DNA from 3 places in the Bradyrhizobium sp. SBR1B genome. Region 1 is predicted to be linked to each of the others. Evidence: predicted binding sites of a transcription regulator. Region 1 holds the regulator's gene; each other region holds the start of a gene.
What was found. Region 1 encodes HrcA, which represses chaperone genes, less so after heat shock. Its sites were predicted from a motif close to GTTAGCACTCNCNNNNNGNGAGTGCTAAC; they were not measured.
Positions count from the first base shown of each region.

Region 2: the regulator HrcA is predicted to act here: its motif matches at 5,524-5,552, upstream of GGD61_RS02120 (co-chaperone GroES).
Region 3: the regulator HrcA is predicted to act here: its motif matches at 1,547-1,575, upstream of groES (co-chaperone GroES).

Region 1 is NZ_JACIHC010000007.1:111,143-118,816, forward strand. Features, by position in the region: gene GGD61_RS19775 (hypothetical protein) at 1-836, shown strand, start outside; gene pncA (bifunctional nicotinamidase/pyrazinamidase) at 1,100-1,822, shown strand; gene grpE (nucleotide exchange factor GrpE) at 1,971-2,588, opposite strand; gene hrcA (heat-inducible transcriptional repressor HrcA) at 2,685-3,773, opposite strand; gene rph (ribonuclease PH) at 3,956-4,669, shown strand; gene rdgB (RdgB/HAM1 family non-canonical purine NTP pyrophosphatase) at 4,681-5,316, shown strand; gene hemW (radical SAM family heme chaperone HemW) at 5,333-6,517, shown strand; gene GGD61_RS19810 (penicillin-binding protein activator) at 6,636-7,674, opposite strand, start outside.
Region 2 is NZ_JACIHC010000001.1:402,808-410,481, forward strand. Features, by position in the region: gene GGD61_RS02095 (NupC/NupG family nucleoside CNT transporter) at 1-207, shown strand, start outside; gene GGD61_RS02100 (rhomboid family intramembrane serine protease) at 315-1,532, opposite strand; gene GGD61_RS02105 (cupin domain-containing protein) at 1,855-2,382, opposite strand; gene GGD61_RS02110 (tetratricopeptide repeat protein) at 2,602-4,731, shown strand; gene GGD61_RS02115 (usg protein) at 4,929-5,216, opposite strand; gene GGD61_RS02120 (co-chaperone GroES) at 5,596-5,910, shown strand; gene groL (chaperonin GroEL) at 5,958-7,598, shown strand.
Region 3 is NZ_JACIHC010000002.1:348,441-356,114, forward strand. Features, by position in the region: gene GGD61_RS06345 (protein phosphatase CheZ) at 1-639, shown strand, start outside; gene GGD61_RS06350 (hypothetical protein) at 830-1,351, opposite strand; gene groES (co-chaperone GroES) at 1,667-1,963, shown strand; gene groL (chaperonin GroEL) at 2,110-3,741, shown strand; gene GGD61_RS06365 (hypothetical protein) at 3,942-5,153, shown strand; gene GGD61_RS06370 (META domain-containing protein) at 5,303-5,701, opposite strand; gene GGD61_RS06375 (L-lactate permease) at 5,861-7,525, opposite strand.

The DNA.
Region 1 (7,674 bases):
TGCCGCTGGTCGGTCTCAGCACGGCAAAAACCTTTCCGGGCTTCGAGAGCGAGGACGGCAGCGTCAAGGTGTTGATCACCGAGCTGCCGCCGGCGGCCTATGGCGAGGTCGTGAGCGCCTTCAATTCCAATCCGGCCGGCGCCGGCGGCGTCAAGCAGGACAAGATCGAGACGCCGGCGGGCCTCGCCTATTTCACCACCGAAAGCGGCAAGGCCGGCGACACCCCGGTGAAGCGCTATTCGATGATCGTGCCGGGCGCCGGCTTCTCCGGCTATGTCGCGGTGCAGGTCCCGGAGAATGCGACCAAGATCTACACGGATGAGGCGGTGCGGCAGATGTTCGCCAGCACCGTCACCCGCAAGCAGGTCTCGGTCGAGGAGCAGATCGCGCTGATGCCGTTCAGGATCACCGATCTCGCCGAATTCAAGGACATCCGGACCCTCGCGCCGGGCAGCAGCATCATCCTCGCCGACGGCAATGAGAGCGCAGGCTATGAGTCGAAGCCATTCATGATCCTCGGTCTGATCGGCGCCACGCCGCAAGCCGCCGACGACCGCGCCCGCTTCGCCCAGGAGGCGGCGCTGCAGATCCCCGGCGTGCGTGAATCGCGCGTCACCATGTCCGAGCCGATCCGCATCAACGGCCAGCAGGGCTTCGAGACCCGGATCGACGGCGTCAGCGGCAAGGACAAGGTCCCGGTGACCGTGGTGCAGTGGATCCGCTTCTCGAGCGGCGGCGCCTCGCTGCGCATCATCGCCAGCGCGCCGCGCGACCAGTGGCTGGCCGCCTTCACCCGCTTCCGCGCCGTGCGCGACGGGATTCAGCCGAAGGGCTAGGCTACATCTCCGAACGAAATGCGCTCCCTCCCCCGCTTGCGGGGGAGGGTTGGGGAGAGGGTGCTTCCGCATAGGGGCACTCCCGATGTGGAGAGAGCCCCCACCCGGCCCTTCGCGCGACCTCCCCCGCAAGCGGGAGAGGTTGCACCGAGCACGCGGCAAGAGCCCCCCTCGCCACTACCGGCCGCATTTTCGGGCTTCTGTTCGTATACGAACGGAACTAGGCTTCGTCTCCGTTGGATCATCCTGGAGGGAGGCGAACGATGCTGGATCGGCGACAAGTCTTGGCAATGCTTGGAACGACGGCGCTGGTGACTCTCGCGCCCAACGCGCTCTTTGCAGCGGCATCGATCAAGCCGGACGATGCCTCCGCGCTGCTCGTGATCGACGTGCAGAACTGCTTCCTGCCGGGCGGCAGCCTCGCCGTGAAGGAAGGCGAGCAGGTGGTGCCCGTCATCAACAAGATCTCGAAGGCGTTTGCCAACGTGGTGATGACGCAGGACTGGCACACGCCGGGCCACATCTCGTTTGCGTCGGTGCATTCCGGCAAGAAGCCGTTCGAGACCGTCGACCTTCCCTACGGCAAGCAGGTGCTGTGGCCCGACCATTGCGTGCAGGGCACCGACGGCGCTTCGCTGTCGAAGGACCTTGCGATCCCGCACGCCGAGCTGATCATCCGCAAGGGCTTTCACAAGGACGTCGACAGCTATTCGGCCTTCCTCGAAGCCGACGGCAAGACCTCGACCGGACTTGCCGGCTATCTCAAGGGGCGCAAGATCAAGCGCGTCTTCGTCGCAGGGCTCGCGACGGATTTCTGCGTCGCCTGGACCGCGCTCGACGCGCGCAAGGCTGGCTTCGAGGTCTATGTGGTGGAAGACGCCTGCCGCGGCATCGACAATCAGGGCTCGCTGGCAAAAGCCTGGGCCGATATGGCCAAGGCCGGCGTGAAGCGGATTCAGTCTGCGGACATCGCGGTGAGCGCGTAGGACACGCGCGACACTGTCAGACCCTCATCCTGAGGAGCGCGCTTCTTCGCGCGCGTCTCGAAGGATGAAGGCCCCGCCGTTACATCTTGGCCTTCATGGTTCGAGACGCCGCGCAAACGCGCGGCTCCTCACCATGAGGGTCTGAAACTCAATTCGCCGCGCCGCTCGACTCGTTGTTGTTCGCCGCGGCCGCCGCCTTCGCGCCGCCCTTGGCGACACCGACCAAGGCCGGGCGCAGCACGCGCTCGCCGATGGTGTAGCCGGCCTGCATGATCTGCACCACGGTGCCTGACGGCACCGACGCATCGGGCACTTCGTACATCGCCTGGTGGAAGTTCGGGTCGAACTTCTGGCCCTGCGGATCGAGCTTCTTGACGCCGTGCTTTTCCAGCGCGTTGAGCAGCGAACGCTCGGTGAGCTCGACGCCCTCGATCAGCGCGATCAGGCCGGGATCGGCCGCGGCACGGGCCTCGGCCGGGACGGCATCGAGCGCGCGCTGGAGATTGTCCGCGATGTCGAGCACGTCGCGGGCAAAGCCGGTGATGCCGTAGAGCCGGGCGTCAGCGACCTCCTTGGTGGTGCGCTTGCGCAGATTCTCCATCTCGGCCAGCGTCCGCAACATGCGGTCGCGCGCCTCGGCGGCTTCCTTCTGCAACAGCTCGACCGAGCCGGGCTCGGGATCGTCGGGCATGATGTAGGGTTTTGACACCACGGGCTCGCCGGTCGCTGCAGTCGTGTCTTCGGGTTGCCGGTCTTGCTCGGTCATCGGCTCTAATCTCGAACTCGTTTCCAGGGATTGTTGGCCCGGATATCGTGCCTAAAGCGCCGAAAATCAAGCGCCCGTGATCGGCGGAAACGCCGGTCAGCCTCCCAAAAGGCGGCTGACGATGCGGGCGGCGTAGTCCACGGTCGGGATCACACGGGCATAATTCAGCCGTGTCGGCCCGATCACGCCCAGAACGCCGACGATATGGCCGGCGGCATCCCGATACGGTGAGATGATGGTGGAGGATCCCGACAGCGAAAACAGCTTGTTCTCGCTGCCGATGAAGATGCGCACGCCCTCGGCGGTCTCGGCGCGTCCCAGCAGGTCGATCACGCCGCGCTTGGTCTCGAGATCGTCGAACAGCAGGCGCACCCGTTCCAGATCCTCCAGCGCGTGCAGGTCTTCGAGCAGATTGGCGTGGCCGCGGACGATGAGCTGGCGATCCTCGTTCTCGCCGCCGGACCAGCTGGCGATGCCGGCGGAAATCACCTTCTGTGCAAGCTGATCGAGCTCGGCGCGGGCCTGTCCAAGTGCCGTCTCGAGCTCGAGCCGCGCCTCGGCCAGAGTGCGGCCACGGATGCGCGCATTGAGGAAATTGCCGGCTTCGGTGATTGCCGAGGAGGGAACTCCGGGGGGTAGCGACAGCACGCGGTTTTCGACCTGGCCGTCCTCACCGACCAGGATCACCAGCGCCCTCTCGGGTTCCAGCCGGACGAATTCGATGTGCTTCAGCCGCGCATTGGATTTCGGCGTCAGCACCACCGCGGCGGCCCGCGTGAGGCCGGACAGACGCGTCAGCGCCTGGTCCAGCGCTGCCTCGACCGATTGGGCCTGGCCGACGGAGGTGAGCTGGCTCTGGATCGACTGCCGCTCGGCCTCGTTGAGGTCGCCGACCTGCATCAGGGCATCGACAAAGAAACGCAGGCCGAGTTCCGTCGGCAGCCGGCCGGCGGAGGTGTGCGGGGCGTAGATCAGACCGAGCTGTTCCAGATCGGCCATGACGTTGCGGACCGAGGCCGGCGACAGCGGCATGGCGATAAGGCGCGAGATATTGCGCGAGCCCACGGGCTCACCGGTCGCGAGATAACTTTCGACAATTTGACGAAAGATGTCGCGAGAACGCTCGTTGAGCTGGGCGAGGCCTGCGCGCGGCGCGATCAGATGGATCGGATCGTGATGGGCCACAGACGGTAACTCCTCTCAGATGCTCATAATTTGTCCATCCAGGAGGGTTCTGACAAGCGTCGCGTTTGCAGGGTGGAAAACCGAGGGTGAAAAAGCCTTGTCCTTTCCCCTTGCCGCATACCCTCACCCCACCTACAAGCACCGCGAACAGCCCTATACCGACGAGTTTTGGAGGATTTCCCATGCGGCCAAGCCGCCGTGCGCCCGACGAATTGCGCCCCGTGACGCTGGAGCGCGGCGTGGTCAAATATGCGGAAGGCTCCTGCCTGGTGAAGTTCGGCGACACCCATGTGCTGGTCACCGCCACGCTGGAAGATCGCCTGCCGCCGTGGCTGAAGGGCCAGGGCCGCGGCTGGGTCACCGCCGAATACGGCATGCTGCCGCGCGCGACCTCCGAGCGCACCCGCCGCGAGGCTTCCGCCGGCAAGCAGAGCGGCCGCACCGTCGAGATCCAGCGCCTGATCGGCCGCTCGCTTCGCACCATCGTCGATCTCGAAGCGCTCGGCGAGCGCCAGATCACGGTCGATTGCGACGTGCTCCAGGCCGACGGCGGCACGCGCACGGCCTCGATCACCGGTGCCTGGGTCGCGCTCGCCGATTGCATCAACTGGATGAAGGCGCGCAACATGATCAAGGCCAACGTGATGCGCGACAACGTCGCCGCGATCTCCTGCGGCATCTACAACGGCACGCCGGTGCTCGATCTCGACTACGCCGAGGATTCGGAAGCCCAGACCGACGCCAATTTCGTCATGACCGGCGATGGCCGCATCATCGAGGTGCAGGGCACCGCGGAACGCGAGCCTTTTACGCAGGACGAGTTCCTGAAGCTGATCGCCTTGGCGCAAAAAGGCATCGCGCGTCTCGTGGACTTGCAGAAACTGGCTGTGGCGTAGTCAATAGGCCCATGCACCGCCGAATCACCGGAAAGCTCGTCATCGCCACCCATAATCCCGGCAAGCTGGCCGAGATGAAGGAGCTGCTCGCGCCGTACGGCATCGAGGCGGTGTCGGCCGGTGAGCTCGGCCTCGCCGAACCGGACGAGACCGGCAACGATTTCCGCAGCAATGCCGCGATCAAGGCGATCGCGGCGGCGCAGGCGACCAGGCTTCCCGCCTTTGCCGACGATTCCGGCATCGTGGTCGACGCACTGGATGGTGCGCCCGGCATCTACAGCGCGCGCTGGGCCGGCCCAGGCAAAGACTTCAACGCGGCGATGGCACAGATCGAACGCCTGCTGCAGGAGCGTGGCGCGACGAGCCCGGAGAAGCGCAAGGCGCATTTCGTCTCCGCGCTCTGCGTCGCCTGGCCCGACGATCATCTCGATGAGGTCGAGGCGCGCGTCGACGGCACGCTGGTCTGGCCGCCGCGCGGCACCGCCGGTTTTGGTTACGATCCGATGTTCCTGCCTGACGGATATGATCGCACCTTCGGCGAGATGGAGAGCATCGAGAAGCACGGCCTGCCGCCGCTTGGCCTCGGCCTGTCGCATCGCGCCCGCGCCTTCGTGAAACTGGCGGAGATCTGCCTTGAGCCGCGATAGAGCGTTTTCGAGCGAAGTGGATACCGGTTCGCGCCAGGAAAACGCGTCAAAACAAGAATCCGCAGCCTTCGGCGTCTACGTGCACTGGCCGTTCTGCCTGTCGAAGTGTCCCTATTGCGACTTCAACAGCCATGTCCGTCACGCCGCGATCGACGAGGCGCGCTTCGCATCCGCCTTCGCGCAGGAGATCGCGGCCACCGCCGAGCGCTCGCCCGGCCGTGAAGTCACCTCGATCTTTCTCGGCGGCGGCACGCCCTCGCTGATGCAGCCCGCAACCGTCGGCGCGGTGCTCGACGCGATCGGCAAGCACTGGACCGTCGCCGGCGATGTCGAGGTGACGCTGGAGGCGAATCCGACCAGCGTCGAAGCCACGCGCTTTGCCGGCTATCGCACCGCCGGCGTAAACCGCGTTTCGCTCGGCGTACAAGCGCTCGATGATGCCTCGCTGAAAGCTCTGGGCCGCCTGCACAGCGCGCGCGAGGCGCTCGATGCGGTCGCGATCGCGCGCCGCTCGTTCGATCGCTATTCGTTCGATCTGATCTACGCCCGTCCCGACCAGACGCCGGCGATGTGGGCCGATGAACTGCGTCTCGCTATCGACGAAGCGGCCGAGCATCTGTCGCTCTATCAATTGACGATCGAGGAGGGCACGCCGTTCTTCGGCCTGCACCAGGCCGGCAAATTGAAGACGCCGGACGAAGCGGTCTCGCGCGCGCTCTACGACGTCACGCAGGAGACCTGCGACAAGCTCGGCCTGCCCGCCTACGAGATCTCCAATCACGCGCGGCGCGGCGCCGAGTGCCGGCACAATCTGGTCTACTGGCGCGGTGAGGAATATGCCGGCATCGGCCCCGGCGCGCATGGCCGGCTCGACATCGACGGCGTCAGGCATGCGACCGCCACCGAGAAGCGTCCCGAGGCCTGGCTGATGCGGGTCGAGACCAACGGCCATGGTGTCGTCACCGACGATCTCCTCAACAGCGAAGAGCGCGCCGACGAATTCCTGCTGATGGGATTGCGTCTCGCCGAAGGCATCGACCCCGAGCGCTACAAAGCCCTCTCCGGTCGCCCGCTCGATCCGAAGCGCATCGCGCTCCTGCGCGAGGAAGGCGCGATCACGGTGGATGCGACGGGCCGGCTGCGCGTGACCAGCAGCGGTTTTCCGGTGCTGGATGCGGTGGTCGCGGATCTCGCGGCGTAGCGAGATGCCGTAGGGCGGGCAAAGGCGCACTTGCGCCGTGCCCACCTTCTCTCAGCAATTCGCATGAAGTTCGTGGGCACGCTTCGCTTTGCGCACCCTACGGCACCGTCGTCCTGAGCTACGCCCCAAAACTCTTCGGCGAGCCCGCGACCGCAACGCCGCCGCCGTTCGTCACTTTCATCACCGCAAGCCCGCGCTCATTGGTGCCATCCGCGCGGAAACGAAACAGGCCGTCGATGCCGGCGAAGCCGGACGGATTGGTCAGCACGTCGGGCGAGAAGCGCGTGGTGCCTTGCGTCCGCGCCAGCGCGGCGACCAGAGCGACCGCGTCATAGGCCAGCGTTGCGGTGCGAATCGGCTCCGCGCCGTATTTGGTGCGGTAGCGACCGGAGAAGGCGCGGAAGCCGGCCGGGTCGGGCGCGGCATAGAGGCCGCCTTGCAGGTTCGCATTCGCATAGACCCGCGGATTGTCCCACAGGCCGGTGCCGAGCAGCTGGATGTTGCGTAAGTTCGCGCCCGCCGCGGTCATCGCATCTGCGACCGTCACCACGGCATCGCCGTCATCGGCAATGAACAACGCATCCGCGCTGCCGAGCTGCTGCGCCACGGTGCGCGCCGGTGTGGCGCGATCGGCGCCGTATTTCTCGAAGGCGACGATGCGCCCGCCCCGGCGCGGCACGGCCGCCTTCACCGCGGCCTCGACGACATTGCCATAGGCATTGTCGGGCACCAGCACGGCGACGGAACGCTTTCCGATGCTGGCGGAATATTCGACGATGCGATTGACGTCGGACTCTGGCAGGAAGGAGAGCAGATAGACGCCGCGGCCGGCGATGCTGGAATCGGTCGAGAACGCGATCACCGAGATGCCGCGCGTGCGCGCGACCTGCGCCACCGCCGGCACCGATTGCGCGAACAGCGGTCCCAGAATGATCTCGGCGCCTTCGTCGACGGCCTGCTGCGCGGACGCCTGCGCGCCCTGCGGGCTGCCATTGTCGTCCTTGATCAGCAGCTGGATGTTCGGGTTCTGGAACTCGGCCAGCGCCATCTCGGCGGCGTTGCGCATGGATTGTGCGGCCAAGCCGGCATTGCCGGCGGCCGAGAGCGGCAGGATCACGGCGACCTTCACGCCGCCGGTGCCGGCGGTCGTCGCCTGT
Region 2 (7,674 bases), on a different contig from region 1:
GATGCGCTCGACCCGCGCTCGCGCCTGATCATGCTGTACGCAATGTGCGGCTTCGCCAATTTCGCCAGCCTCGGCATCATGATCGGCGGCCTCGGCGTGATGGCGCCGGAGCGGCGCGAGGAGATCAACGCGCTGGGATTGAAGTCGATCGTATCGGGGACGCTGACGACTTGCTTGATGGGCGCGGTCGTGGGTGTGTTGTCTTGATGCCGTAGCCCGGATGAGCGCAGCGATATCCGGGATCAGCTTCGCCGCGGAGAGACTTTCCCGGATGCCGCTACGCTCTCATCCGGGCTACGAACCGGTCATTCCGGTCAACCGCACAATTTCGACTTCTGCAAGATGCGGCGCACCTCGGCCAGCTTGGCACGGCACGGCTCGGCCGCCATGGCTTTCGCCTCGCTTTCCCGTCCCTGCGCCCATAGCAACACCGCCATCAGGCCCTGTGCGCCGGAGCGCACCGGCCCACCCGCCACATCCGAAGCTGCGAGCGACATGGCGGTTCGCGCCTCCGTCTCCGCCGACCTCAGGTTGGCTTGTTCCAAGAAGAAGACCGCGCGGAACACGTGAGCCCGCGCGTCTTTCGGGTAGCGGGTGACGAGGTCGAAAGACCGGCTGACCATCTCGTCGGACTTCGTCGGCACTTCCGATGCGCGGATATAGTGCACGGCATCGGCCATGTAGGACGAATAATGCACGGCGGCGAAGCCGGCGCAGATCAGAGATCCGAGGGATGCTGCAAGCAACGTCATGCCGGCGCTCCGCGGCAGGCTGTCATAGGACCAGAAGGCGAGCCACGGCGTGATCGCAAGCGCGGCGCCGGCCACCGCGCCACCTGCATGGGCATAATAGTTGACATTGCCCGAGACGCCGAAGGCCAGCGGCAGCAGTGCGGGCACGCCGAAGAAGAGCGACGTCTTCAATCGCGATATGGTTTGATCGGCGTCCGCTTCGGGATCGAAGCTCGCGACGAACAGTGCGGCGATGAGCCCGGTAATGGCGCCGGACGCGCCGACGCCCACGGTGCCGGGGCCATTGCCCAGCAGAGAGCCGACCTCACCCGCCACTGCACTGGCGACGAAGATCAGCGCAAACCAGCCACGGCCGATCAGAGACTCCAGCCTGACGCCGACGATGAACAACCCAATGCAGTTGCTGATGAGGTGCCACCCGCTGCCATGCAGCAGCGGCGCAAGGCCAATCCTCCACCACTCTCCTCGTCCGACAACGAGATCGTAACCGGAGGCACCCTGAGCGATCAGCGAGCGGACATCGAGGTCACCGTCCCGCGCAACGTCGATGGCGAGACTGCGTTGCAGAGCGAAGATCAGAAGCAGACCAAAAATCAGGCCAATGGTGAGGAAAGGGATATCGGCCAAAAGCTTGTTGTCGCCAAAAAGCGTCCCCTCACTAGGCAAGGCCTGAGCGGGGTCGCGCACGATCTCCCGAACGATCGGCGCGGCGACGGGTTGAAATGACGCTCTTGAGGGCGGGGCCGCAACGCCGCGTCGGCCAAAAGTGTTGGTCGCCATGAAAGCACTCCCGCGTTTTCACAGCTTTGAGTTGACGGGAGAGGTATTTTCGACTGGTTAGCGCCCGCCCTGCGGAACAGCTGAAACCATCCGGCTGGTAAGTGCCCGGTTTCGCAGATCTGGTGCTTTTTAGCGATCGTGACGGGAACGCTGACGACGTGTTTGATGGGCGGTGGTGGGGGCTGGAGTAGCGATGGTCCTGTAGCCCGGATGGAGCGCAGCGCAATCCGGGAAGGTCTGCGTCGTCGCATGCGGCCCCGGATTACGCTCCGCTCCATCCGGGCTACGAACCGTCATCGCAATGATAAGGAGAGAGATTGGCCTACGCCTTCAACTCCACCGTCTTGAATTCCGCCGGCAGGATTACCTCCAGCAGTTCGACGTCATCCGAATAATCCAGGATCATGTGCTTGATCTTCGGCGGCTGGGTCCAGGCGCTGCCTTCCTTCATCAAGGTCTCGCCTTGCCCGTCCATATAGGTCTTCACCCAGCCCTTGAGCACGTAGACCATCTGGAAGTCGACGTCGTGAAAATGCAGCTTCGACACCTCGGCCGGATCGCAAGGACCTTGCAGCCGGATCACGTGCGCTTGCGCGAGGCCGTGGCTTGCGTCGGCGATGCCGAGGTCGCGGTATTTCGCGTAAGCGCGCAGGCCATCGGCCTTGAAGTCTTCCTCGCGGTGATGGCTGATCGCGATGCGCTGCCTGGGCCGCGCGGGCTTCTTCGGCGCGGCGGTGCGGGCCTTCGCCTTCACCGACTTGCGTGCCGAAGATCGCGCCGCCGCTTTGGCGCCGCTCCGCTTCTTCACTGCGGTCTTGTTTGCGGGTCTTGATGCCTTTTGCTTGGCCATTGTCAGCCTCCCTGATCTGAGCCGCGCCCGCCGGACGGGTACAACCCGAGCACAGATTATCCAGTCTTGGATGAGGCGGCAATTGCCGGGCGCGAGGCTGGCGGCTCGATGACACGATCGGTCGTAGCTTGTCCCAAGCTGTCATGGCGAACGGCCGTCGTCTCGTATTCGCTCTCCCGCTGAATTAATCTCGAAGAGAGATTCTGGGGGATTGAAGCCATGGGCAACAGCGTAGGTCAGCGTGCATTTCAAAATGCCCGACTGCAGAAACGGCAAAAAGCCGAAGTGCTGCCGTTGCTCGGGCATGCGCTCCAGCTACACAAGATGGGGCTTCTCCCCGAGGCCCAGGCCGCCTATCGGCAACTCCTGCAGCTCGCGCCCAACCAATTCATGGCGCTGCACATGCTCGGCGCTTTGGAGTCTGATGCCAAGAACTTTCAGCAAGCCGAAATCCTGCTGAGCCGAGCGGTCGCCGTGGATCCGCAATCTGCCGATGCACATATGAGGCTGGGCGTCGCGTTCAACGGGCTGCGGCGTCACGACGAGGCCTGCGCGAGCTATCGAAAGTCCCTCGCCTTGCGGCCCAACCACGCCGCAACCCTCTCCAATCTCGGTAACGCGAGCGTGGCCCTCGATCTTCACGAGGAGGCGCTCCATAGCTACGACAAGGCGATCGCACTCAACGCAAGCCTTGCCGAAGCCCACAACGGCCGGGGTTGGGCGCTGTGCCGTCAGCGCAATTATGACGAGGCCATCGCAAGCTTGAACCGCGCGCTGTCGATCAAGCCCGACTATGCCGCGGCGCTGGCGAACCGTGCCACGGCTTTACGGGAACTTCAGCGATTTGACGAAGCCCTGGCAGACGGCAATCAGGCAATTGCGCTGGCACCCGACGACGCGAATGGGTGGCTCGCGCGGGCCAGTGTCCTGCTCCAGATCCAGCAAATTGCCCACGCATCCCACGACTGCCAGCAGGCGCTCGCGATCGATCCCGATTCCGTTCAAGCTCACCTGGTGCTGGGTCTTTGCCTCGCCGGACTTGGCCGGGTCAATGAGGCCCTCGCCAGTTTCGACAGAGCCCTCGACATCCAGCCCGACCTGCAGAGCGCGATCTCCAACAAGATATTCACGCTCGATTTTGCGGGGGACGCCACCGTTGAACGGCATCAGCAGGCGCGTCAGGTGTGGTGGGAGCGTGTCGGCGCGAAAATCGCTTCAGGCGCGGGGAGCCCGCATGACAACAGCCGCGATCCGGACCGCCGTCTGGTGCTCGGCTATGTCTCGTCGGATTTCAACGCGCATTCGGCTGCGTTGATTTTCAAGCCGGTGCTCCAACACCATGACCGGGCACAGTTCGAGGTCGTGTGCTACGCCTGTTCGTCGAAAGTGGATGCGACGACCGGCGAATTTCAGGGGATCGCTGATTGCTGGCGCGACGCCTCGCAATGGACCGAAGATCGCCTCGCCGCCGAGATCCGCGCCGACGGCGTCGACATCCTGATCGATCTGTCCGGCCACACCAGAGGCAACCGCCTCGGCGTGTTCGCGCGCAAGCCTGCACCGATCCAGGTGCACGGCTGGGGTCACGGCACCGGCACCGGGCTGCCGACGATCGATTATCTGTTCTCGGACCCGGTCGCGATTCCTTTCGAGGTTCGGCATCTGTTTGCGGAGACCGTCGTCGACCTGCCGTGCTTCGTGACGCTGGCCTCGCTGCCGACCGAGATTCCGCGGGCACCAACGCCGGCGATCTCGAACGGCTTCGTCACCTTCGGCGTCTTCAACCGCATCAGCAAGATTTCGGACGAGGCAGCGCAGGTCTGGTCCAGGATTCTCGAGCGGGTGCCGGGGTCGCGACTGCTGATCAAGGATGTTGCGCTGGATGACCAGCTGGTCCGCGAAAATTTGCTGGCGCGGTTCGAGGCTTGCGGATTGCCGGCCGAACGCGTCGATCTGCTCGGCGCCACCTTGCGAAGCGAACATCTGGCATCGTTCAATCGCGTCGATATCTGCCTCGACCCGTTCCCGCAGAATGGCGGCGTCAGCACATGGGAAGCCTTGCAGATGGGCGTGCCGGTGGTGGCGAAGCTCGGCAACAGCCTGCCCAGCCGTGCTGCCGGCTCCATCCTCACCGCACTTGGCTTGCCGGACTGGGTCACGGACAGCCATGAGACGTATATCGAAATCGCAACGAGCCGAGGTTCGCAAATTGGCGAGCTCGACAGGTTGCGCCGCGAGCTGCCCGACAAGATCCGGGCCGCAGCCGCCAGCAACCCCGTCTCATACGGGCGAGCGGTAGACGAGGCCTATCGCGCGATGTGGAGACGCTATTGCAGCGAGGGCGCCTGATCGCCCCTCAGGTGATCACGGGAATAGCGCGTTCGCCCGGCGCAGCTGCAACGGAGATATCGTAGGGTAGGCAAAGCGACTTGTCCGCCGTAGCTCGAAGAGCGAAGGCGGAAGCATGCCCACCTTCCGTGCGCGATCATGGATGGTGGGCACGGCGCTTAAGCGCCTTTGCCCACCCTACGAGACCGATGTTCGCCTCAATGCAGCCGGAACACGCCATCCACGGCGCGCAGCTCCGCCGGCTTGATCAGCTTGGAGTGCGCGACGGTGACCGAATGGAGGGGACCGTCGAGCTTTTCCTGCCAGAAGGCCAGGAAATCCTTCAGCGCCGGGAATTTCGGAAACATGTCGTAGTTCTGCCAGACGTAGGTCTGGAGCAGCGAGGGATGATCCGGCATCCGGTAGAGGATTTGCGCCGTCGTCAGCCCGTAACCTAGAAGCTGTTTCCGGAAGTCCTCGGAAACGCCCCCACTCCGTACGCCCATGCCAACCTCCTTTGCAGGAGCGCATTCAAGGGGCGGCCTGGTCGGTGTGCGCCTGACGAGCCACCCGGTACTGATGCGCTCACATGAGAGAAATGTGACGCAAACTGACAACCCATCTCAAGCCCAAAAGTTTAACAAGCTGTTGAAATTCAATGCGTTAGCAGCAGAGGCGGCACCGTGCTAATACGGGCCCGGCCTCGGTTAACGATGGAAAAGAGATTCTGGCAGTCCGCGCTTCCGGGTGCTGATTTTTCTGCTAGAAGCCCTTGCTCCCACAAAATTCCTGTCCTATTTCAGCTTCGCTCGTGCTAGCACTCGCGGGCATCGACTGCTAACATCCCTTGAAACATCAATCTGAGCAAATGCTTAGGAGGACTGCATGAAATTCCGTCCGCTTCACGACCGCGTCGTGGTCAAGCGCATCGACGCAGAAGAGAAGACCGCTGGCGGCATCATCATTCCCGACACGGCCAAGGAAAAGCCCTCGCAGGGCGAAGTCGTCGCCGTCGGCCCCGGTGGCCGCGACGAAGCCGGCAAGCTGATCCCGATCGACCTGAAGGTCGGCGACCGCGTGCTGTTCGGCAAGTGGTCCGGCACTGAAGTCAAGATCGACAGCCAAGACCTGCTGATCATGAAGGAAAGCGACATCATGGGCGTTCTCGACGTCCCCGCTTCCAAGAAGAAGGCGGCCTAAGAGCCTCTCTTTCCCTCCAGTCAAACATTATCCAAGGAAAATTCCAGATGGCAGCCAAAGAAGTCAAATTCTCGGTTGAAGCGCGCGACAAGATGCTGCGCGGCGTCGACGTTCTCGCCAACGCGGTGAAGGTCACGCTCGGCCCGAAGGGCCGCAACGTCGTGCTCGACAAGTCGTTCGGCGCTCCCCGCATCACCAAGGACGGCGTCACCGTCGCCAAGGAGATCGAGCTCGAGGACAAGTTCGAGAACATGGGCGCGCAGATGGTGCGCGAAGTCGCCTCCAAGTCCGCTGACGCGGCCGGCGACGGCACCACCACCGCCACCGTGCTGGCCCAGGCGATCGTGAAGGAAGGCGCCAAGTCGGTTGCCGCCGGCATGAACCCGATGGACCTGAAGCGCGGTATCGACCTCGCGGTCGAAGCCGTGGTTGCGGACCTCCAGAAGAACTCCAAGAAGGTCACCTCGAACGACGAGATCGCCCAGGTCGGCACCATCTCGGCGAACGGCGACCAGGAGATCGGCAAGTTTCTCTCCGACGCCATGAAGAAGGTCGGCAACGAGGGTGTCATCACCGTCGAGGAAGCCAAGTCGCTCGAGACCGAGCTCGACGTCGTCGAGGGTATGCAGTTCGACCGCGGCTACATCTCGCCCTACTTCGTCACCAACGCCGACAAGATGCGCGTTGAGATGGACGACGCCTACATCCTCATCAACGAGAAGAAGCTCTCCTCGCTGAACGAGCTGCTGCCGCTGCTCGAGGCCGTGGTGCAGACCGGCAAGCCGCTGGTCATCGTCGCCGAGGACGTCGAAGGCGAAGCGCTCGCGACCCTGGTCGTGAACCGCCTGCGCGGCGGCCTGAAGGTCGCGGCCGTCAAGGCTCCGGGCTTCGGCGATCGCCGCAAGGCCATGCTGCAGGACATCGCGATCCTGACCGGCGGCCAGGCGATCTCGGAAGATCTCGGCATCAAGCTCGAGAACGTCACGCTCAACATGCTCGGTCGCGCCAAGAAGGTGATGATCGACAAGGAGAACACCACGATCGTCAACGGCGCCGGCAAGAAGGCCGACATCGAGGCGCGCGTGGCCCAGATCAAGGCGCAGATCGAGGAGACCACCTCGGACTACGACCGTGAGAAGCTCCAAGAGCGTCTCGCCAAGCTCGCGGGCGGCGTCGCGGTGATCCGCGTCGGCGGCGCGACCGAGGTCGAGGTGAAGGAGCGCAAGGATCGCGTTGATGACGCGATGCATGCGACCCGCGCGGCTGTGGAAGAAGGCATCGTCCCGGGCGGCGGCGTCGCCCTGCTCCGTGCCTCCGAGCAGCTCAAGGGCCTGCGCACCAAGAACGACGACCAGAAGACCGGCGTCGAGATCGTGCGCAAGGCGCTGTCGGCTCCCGCCCGCCAGATCGCGATCAACGCCGGTGAAGACGGCTCGGTGATCGTCGGCAAGATCCTGGAGAACAAGGCCTACAATTACGGCTTCGACTCCCAGACCGGCGAATATGCCGACCTCGTCAAGAAGGGCATCATCGACCCGACCAAGGTGGTCCGTACCGCGATCCAGAACGCTGCCTCGGTGGCCGCGCTCCTGATCACCACGGAAGCCATGGTCGCCGAGCTGCCCAAGAAGGGCGGCGCCGGCCCCGCGATGCCCCCGGGCGGCGGCATGGGCGGCATGGACTTCTAAAGTCCAACCACCTCTTAAGAACTACGAAACCCCGGCAGCGATGCCGGGGTTTTTGTTTGGGACGACGTTCTCGCGG
Region 3 (7,674 bases), on a different contig from region 1:
GCGCCCTTGCCCTTGTCCGGCAGCGCAGCCATGGCGGCGATCGACGCCTCCACCGCCCACGAGCTCTCCGAGGCTCGTACCATGCTCGAAACCTATCGGGCCCAGATCGAGCAGTGCGAAAAGCTGAAGGTCGAGCTCGACCTCATCCATGACGCCATCGACCGCACCAAGCGCGAAATCGCGACGCTGCACGGCAAGAGCTTTGACGGCGGCGAAATGGCCAAGGTCAATGGCGAGCTCGGCGCGGTGGTCGGCGGCACCGAGCAGGCGACCCAGCAGATCCTCGAAGCCGCGGAATCGATCGACCAGGCCGCCAGCGCAATGTCCAAGGTGGACTCGATCGACCAGCAGAAGCGGCTCGCCGACGACATCCAGGAACGCGTCATCTCGATCTTCGAGGCCTGCAACTTCCAGGACCTGACCGGCCAGCGCATCAGCAAGGTCATGACCACGATGAAGTTCATCGAGCAGCACATCAATGCGATGATGGAGATCTGGGGCGGCGTCGACGCGATCAAGTCGCACGTCGTGCCGCCGGTCGACAATCGCAGCGAGGACGACAAGCTTCTCAACGGCCCCAAGCTCGCCGGCGACGTCGGCCACGCCTCGCAGGACGACATCGACGCGCTGTTCGACTGAGCGGACGCCAGATAGAGAAAAACAAAACGCCGGCCTTTGGCCGGCGTTTTTGCTTTTTGGGACCATCCTCTCCGCTGTCATCGTCCGGCTTGACCGGACGATCCAGTATTCCAGAGGCAGCAGTGATTGAACCGAGAAGCCGCGGCGTACTGGATGCCCCGCTGTCGCGGAGCATGACGTAGGCGAGAAGCTACGCCCGCGGCGCGCAGCGGACGTAGACCATGTTGCCGTAGCGGGTGGCGGCGTCCTTGTCGATGAAGCGGGTGATCAGAACGCGGCCGTCGAAGGAGATGATTTCGCGGTCCTGCTCGCCGGGGGTCGGACCGGCCGGTCCGATGTAGTTCTTGCCGCTCGGCGAGCCCTTCAGCCGCAGCTCCTGCGGCGTCGCCTGGTCGGCCAGATGCATGATCACGCCGCCGGAGGAGCCGGCGGTGATCACGTAGGGATTTTTGCACTGGGCCCGGGCGGCAGCCTCGGTGCGGGCGCGGTCGGCCGGGTTCTGGAACGAGGCGAGGCCCCAGCGTCCGACGATCTCGTCGGCGCGAATGGTCGCAGGCATTTCGGGCGCGACGCCCGGCTCGGCTTCGGGCGGCGGCGAGGACGACGAGAAGGACGGCAGGCTCATGCCGCCGCCGCAGGCGCCCAGCAGCAGCGCCAGACAAGAGGCGGCGGCCAGATTGGCAACCGTGCGCGCGTGAGCTGAACTGATCATGGCATTCCCCCGAACAAGACCATGGCCGCACCCCTCCTGCAGCCAAGCGCAAAACCGCTGCCGGAGCAATGACGTCCTTTAATACGTCGGCGCCCCGAACAAGTTTCCAGTGCCACCATCCTATATCCGCCTCACCAATCGCTTAACCACCTTTGCTTGACAGGATCGCGGCCAAGCCATATTTCCGGGCCCACTATTAGCACTCGGAAAGCCCGATTGCTAAGCACGCCGTTCGATCCTCGGGATAGGGGGCGGACGGAAGCGCCGCCCCACCCACTTCACTACTTCCGAAGCGAGCCTCCAAAGGGAAACGTCATGGCTAAATCCAAATTTCGTCCGCTGCATGACCGTGTCGTGGTCAAACGTATCGACGCCGAGGAAAAGACCAAGGGCGGCATCATCATTCCGGACAGCGCCAAGGAAAAGCCGTCCCAGGGCGAGGTCGTCGCCGTCGGCCCCGGCGGCCGTGACGAGACCGGCAAGCTGACCCCGATCGACCTCAAGGTCGGCGACCGCGTGCTGTTCGGCAAATGGTCGGGCACCGAGGTCAAGATCGACAACGAAGAGCTCCTGATCATGAAGGAGTCGGACATCATGGGCGTACTGGCCTAAGGCCATCCGCCTGAACAGCCGCTGAATGTCATGCCCGGATCCAGGCGATCCGGGCATCCATCATTCCGCCGGGTTCGGTCCACGAATCCGGGATTGATGCGACGGGCGAGCGGCAGACACATCACCACACACGAGGGATTGCTAAAATGGCTGCCAAAGACGTCAAGTTTTCCGGAGACGCGCGCGATCGCATGCTGCGCGGCGTCGACGTTCTTGCCAACGCCGTCAAGGTGACGCTCGGCCCGAAGGGCCGCAACGTCGTCATCGAGAAGAGCTTCGGCGCACCCCGCATCACCAAGGACGGCGTCACCGTCGCCAAGGAGATCGAGCTCGAGGACAAGTTCGAGAACATGGGCGCCCAGATGGTGCGTGAGGTCGCCTCCAAGACCAACGACCTCGCCGGTGACGGCACCACCACTGCCACCGTGCTGGCCCAGGCCATCGTGCGCGAAGGCGCCAAGGCCGTTGCCGCCGGCATGAACCCGATGGACCTCAAGCGCGGCATCGACAGCGCGGTTGCTGCGGTCATCAAGGACATCGAGAAGCGCGCCAAGCCGGTCGCCGCCTCCTCCGAGGTCGCCCAGGTCGGCACCATCTCGGCCAACGGCGATGCCGCCATCGGCAAGATGATCGCCCAGGCGATGCAGAAGGTCGGCAACGAAGGCGTCATCACCGTCGAAGAGAACAAGTCGCTCGACACCGAAGTCGACATCGTCGAGGGCATGAAGTTCGACCGCGGCTATCTCAGCCCCTACTTCGTCACCAACCCCGAGAAGATGACCGCCGAGCTCGAGGATGCCTACATCCTCCTGCACGAGAAGAAGCTCTCGGGCCTGCAGGCCATGCTTCCGGTGCTGGAAGCCGTGGTGCAGTCGGGCAAGCCGCTCGTCATCATCGCCGAGGACGTCGAGGGCGAGGCGCTGGCCACCCTGGTCGTCAACCGCCTCCGTGGCGGCCTCAAGGTCGCCGCCGTCAAGGCGCCGGGCTTCGGCGATCGCCGCAAGGCCATGCTCGAGGACCTCGCCATCCTCACCGGCGGCCAGCTCATTTCCGAAGACCTCGGCATGAAGCTTGAAAACGTCACGGTGAAGATGCTGGGCCGCGCCGGCAAGGTCGTGATCGACAAGGAGAACACCACGATCGTCAAGGGCGCCGGCAAGAAGCCGGACATCGAGGCCCGTGTCGGCCAGATCAAGGCGCAGATCGAGGAGACCACCTCGGACTACGACCGTGAGAAGCTCCAGGAGCGCCTCGCCAAGCTGGCCGGCGGCGTCGCGGTGATCCGCGTCGGCGGCGCCACCGAGATCGAGGTCAAGGAGAAGAAGGACCGCGTCGAGGACGCCCTCAACGCCACCCGCGCCGCGGTGCAGGAAGGCATCGTCCCCGGCGGCGGCGTCGCGCTGCTCCGCGCCAAGAAGGCGGTGGGTCGTCTCACCAACGCCAATGCCGACGTCCAGGCCGGCATCAACATCGTGCTGAAGGCGCTGGAGGCCCCGATCCGCCAGATCTCCGAGAACGCGGGCGTGGAAGGCTCGATCGTCGTCGGCAAGATCCTGGAGAACAAGTCCGAGACCTTCGGCTTCGACGCCCAGAACGAGGACTATGTCGACATGGTCGAGAAGGGCATCATCGATCCCGCCAAGGTGGTGCGCACCGCGCTCCAGGACGCCTCCTCCGTGGCCGGCCTGCTGGTCACCACCGAGGCCATGGTCGCCGAAACGCCGAAGAAGGAAGCCCCGCCCGCGATGCCCGCCGGCGGCGGCATGGGAGGCTTCTAAGCCTCCGTTCCGTTACAGTGTTGCGAAGGCCGCCTCCGGGCGGCCTTCTTTTTTGCCGACCCTGCCCCTCCGCTTTCCGATTCAACCGTCGGCCAAAACCCACTACGGTGACGCGCCGATTCGAATTGTTTGGGCATGATCCTCTCGGAAAACCGCTTCACACCTTTCCGGATCATGCCCGTTGCGCGAGGATTTCATCGATGCGTGCGCTTCTGGTTTGTTCGACAGCCGTTTTGGCGGCTCTGCTTGCAGCTTCTCCGCATCCCGCCTCCGCCCAGATGAAGCTGTCGCCGAAGGCCACGATGCCCGGCGGTCCGGAGACGCGCTATTTCACCTCGATCGACGGGCTGATGGACGGCAATGCGGACGTGATCCTGAAGGAGACGCGCCAGGGCAAGACGGTGACGGCGGCCGTGCTCGACGTCTGCTATCCCGTCGCAAAGAATTCCGACCGCAAGGACCGCTTCGTCGTCAATCTGCAGGTCGCGGGCCAGACCCTGACCGGCACCACGCAGAGCATCAGCGAGAAGTCGCCCGTCAGCGTCAAGCTGCTGCGCAAGCAAGCCGGGGACACCTTCGAATTCCGCGGCCAGATCAGCATTGGCCAGGTGGTGACCGAGGTGACCTCGCCCGACAATTCCGATCTCAGCGAAAAGGAATTTCAGGACAACCAGACCTCCGACGACGGCATCACGCCGCAGCCGAAGGATTTCACCGACGTCTCGCCGGAAGCGATCGCGGTCAAGGTCAAGCTCGACGCTGCAACCGACTTCCTGAAGAGCCTGAAGGGCCAGGCGGTCGAGGTGACGCTGGCGAGCCTCACGGTTGGCTGCGATGCCCTGCGCGCAGGCGAGCAGACCATCAACATGTCGGTCGATCCCGAGCGCGCCGGCGCGCTGCTGGCGAAATTCAAGGCGACGCCGGGCGTCACCGCCGCGGGGTGGACTGCGGGCATGACCGAGATGGACCGCACCATCCGCTTCGCCGCGGCCGACTGGCGCGACGGCGACAAGATCAGCAAGGACAAGCTCGCGGCGGCCGTTTCGAACGTTTTGAGCCGGACGCTCGCGGCAAAGCCGATCTCGCAGAGCTTCAACCCCGCCACGGGCAAGCTCAAGCTGGTCTTCAAGCGGCCGAACCCTGACTTCCCCGCGCTCGATCTCACCGACACGATCGAGGTCGCAGGGCTCGTCTCGCCCGACAAGCCGGGCACGACCGACAAGCTCATGCTCTGGATCGGCAGCCCCGCGACGACGACCGCCGACGAGAGCAGCGGCGCTAAGCTCAATCTCTCCGACGACACCTCGGTCGACGAGGAAGGCGAGCAGCCCGACGACAACGGTTCAATCGAGGCGCTCACCAAGGAGCTTAAGGGCCAGCGCTGGGATGCCGACAAATCGGTGTGGAAGTAGGCTTTCGTGCCCCGGACGCTGCGCAGCACGTCAGTGATGCGCTGCAGAGCCGGGGCCCAGAGGCCCCGCGCAGTCGCCGATCGAGTTTGGGTCCCGGCTCTGCGCAGCAGCGTTGCACGCTGCAGCGCGTCCGGGACACAAGAGCGGAGCTAATTCCCCGTCGTGCGAAAACGCAGCGGCTTGGGGCCGATCAACGTCAGCACGTCGCCCTGACGCTTCCAGGTCTCGACGCTGCTGAGTGCCGCGACCAGATCGTCGTCGGCCTGCGCCCTTGCCGGCGGGCAGGAGCGATCCTGGATCTGACCGGGGACGAAGATCACGGTGTTGCCGGCGACCGAGAACTGGCCCTTGCCGCCCTTGCACCAGAGCTCCAGCACGACCTCGCCATGGTCGCCGATCTCGATGTTCGGGATCCGCTTCGAGCCTGCTTGCGGCAGCGCTTCCAGCGTCATCTCGGTGCCGAACGGGAAGCCGTCCTCGGCACGCGCGACAATGGTCATCGCGAGCATTGCAACCGCAGCACACACCAATCGCTTGAGCGAAACCATGAGACCTCTCGTCCGACCTGATTTGCCGCACCTTCTATAAGACGGCGGCGCCATTGAGAAGGTTCGCGCCACCTGGAGCGCGATGAGATTTGATTGGACGCAAAAATCCCCGCGGGGCGGAACCTCGCGGGGATTTGCCTTCGAGCCGGAGTTGGCCTGCTACTTCAGGACCATTGCCGTGAACGGCCAGACATAGGCCTGCAACGTCACGAGCACGCCGACGAGACAGGCCAGCACGATCGAGTGCCAGAACACGAAGCGCAGGATCGTGCCCTCGTGGCCGTACCAGTTGGTGGCAGTGGAGGCGACCACGATCGACTGCGCGTCGATCATCTTGCCCATCACGCCGCCGGACGAGTTCGCCGCGGCCATCAGGACCGGCGACAGGCCGAGCTGCTCGGAGGTGATCTTCTGCAGGTTTCCGAACAGCACGTTGGAGGCGGTGTCCGATCCCGTCAGCGCCACGCCCAGCCAGCCGAGCAGCGTGCCGAAGAAGGGATAGAGCACGCCGGTTGCGGCGAAGGCGAGGCCGAGCGTCGCGTCGACGCCGGAGAGCCGCGTCAAGGTGCCGATCGCCAGCATCGCCGAGATCGTGATCAGCGAGATCGCGCAGAGCCGGATGGTGCGGCCGTACTCGGTTACGAGCTTGCCGGGACCGACGCCCATCAGGACACCGGAGATGATCGCCGCGATCAGCATGCCGGTGCCGGTGAAGGACAGGTAGGTGAAGCCGAACACCGCGCTCTCTTTCGTCGGCGCTGGCGCGACAGGCGGCATCTTGTTGATCATCTGGTGCAGCTCGGGCACGGGATAGTTCCAGACGAAGATCGAATTCGCCCAGGCCTTGAACGCCCCGTTACCCCAGATCAGCATCACGATGCAGACGATGATCCACGGCAGCAGCGCGCCGAACAGTTCGCTCTGCGTCAGCGGCGTCTTGTCGAGCGGTTTGGCCGCCGCCATGGTGGCTGCCGATTCATCGCGGCCGCGCAGCGCCGGCGACAGCCAGAGCTGCCTGGGCTGCCAGACCTTGAGGAACAGAATCAGCGCGCCCATCGAGATCAGCGACGCACCGATGTCGACGATCCAGGGGTTGATGAAGTTCGAGATCACGAATTGCGGAATCGCGAACGACACGCCGGTGACCAGGATCGCCGGCCAGACATCCTTCATGCCCCTCCAGCCCGCGAACGCCCACACCACCCAGAACGGCACGATCAGCGAGAAGACCGGCAATTGCCGGCCGACCATGGCGCCGAGGATGTAGGGATCGAGCCCGGTGACCGAGGCAAGGCCCTGGATCGGCGTGCCCAGCGCGCCATAGGCGACCGGCGCGGTGTTGGCGATCAGCGACAGGCCGGACGCCGCGAGCGGCGAGAAGCCGAGGCCGATCAGCACGGCACCGGTGATGGCGACCGGCGTGCCGAAGCCCGAGGCGCCCTCGAAGAACGCGCCGAAGGAGAACGCGATCAGCAGCAATTGCAGCCGCCGGTCCTCGGTGACGCCGCCGATGGCGCGCTTGAGCAATTCGAAGCGTCCCGTGCTCACCGTCACCTGATAGAGGAAGATGACGTTGAGCACGATCCAGCCGATCGGGAAAAAGCCGGTGACGATGCCCAGCACCGAGGCGCGGATCGACATGTTCGCCGGCATGGTGAAGACGAAGATCGTGATCAGATTGGCCACGATCACGGCGATGACCGCCGCGATATGCGCCTGGACGCGGCCGCTCGCGATCAGAACCAGCAGCGTGACGACGGGCACCGCCGCCGCAATCGTCGACAGCACCGGGCTGTTCAGCGGATCATAGACTTGATTCCACATGGTCTTCCTCCCCACGCATGTTTGCGGCAGACGGCCCGCGTGGAGAGCCGATCCTGCTTGACGCTGGAAGCGATAACCCTCGAGCTGGACGCGAATTCCTCGCGAATGCGGCGGTTCCCGTCCCGCTCACAAGCTCGCGAAATCCCCGA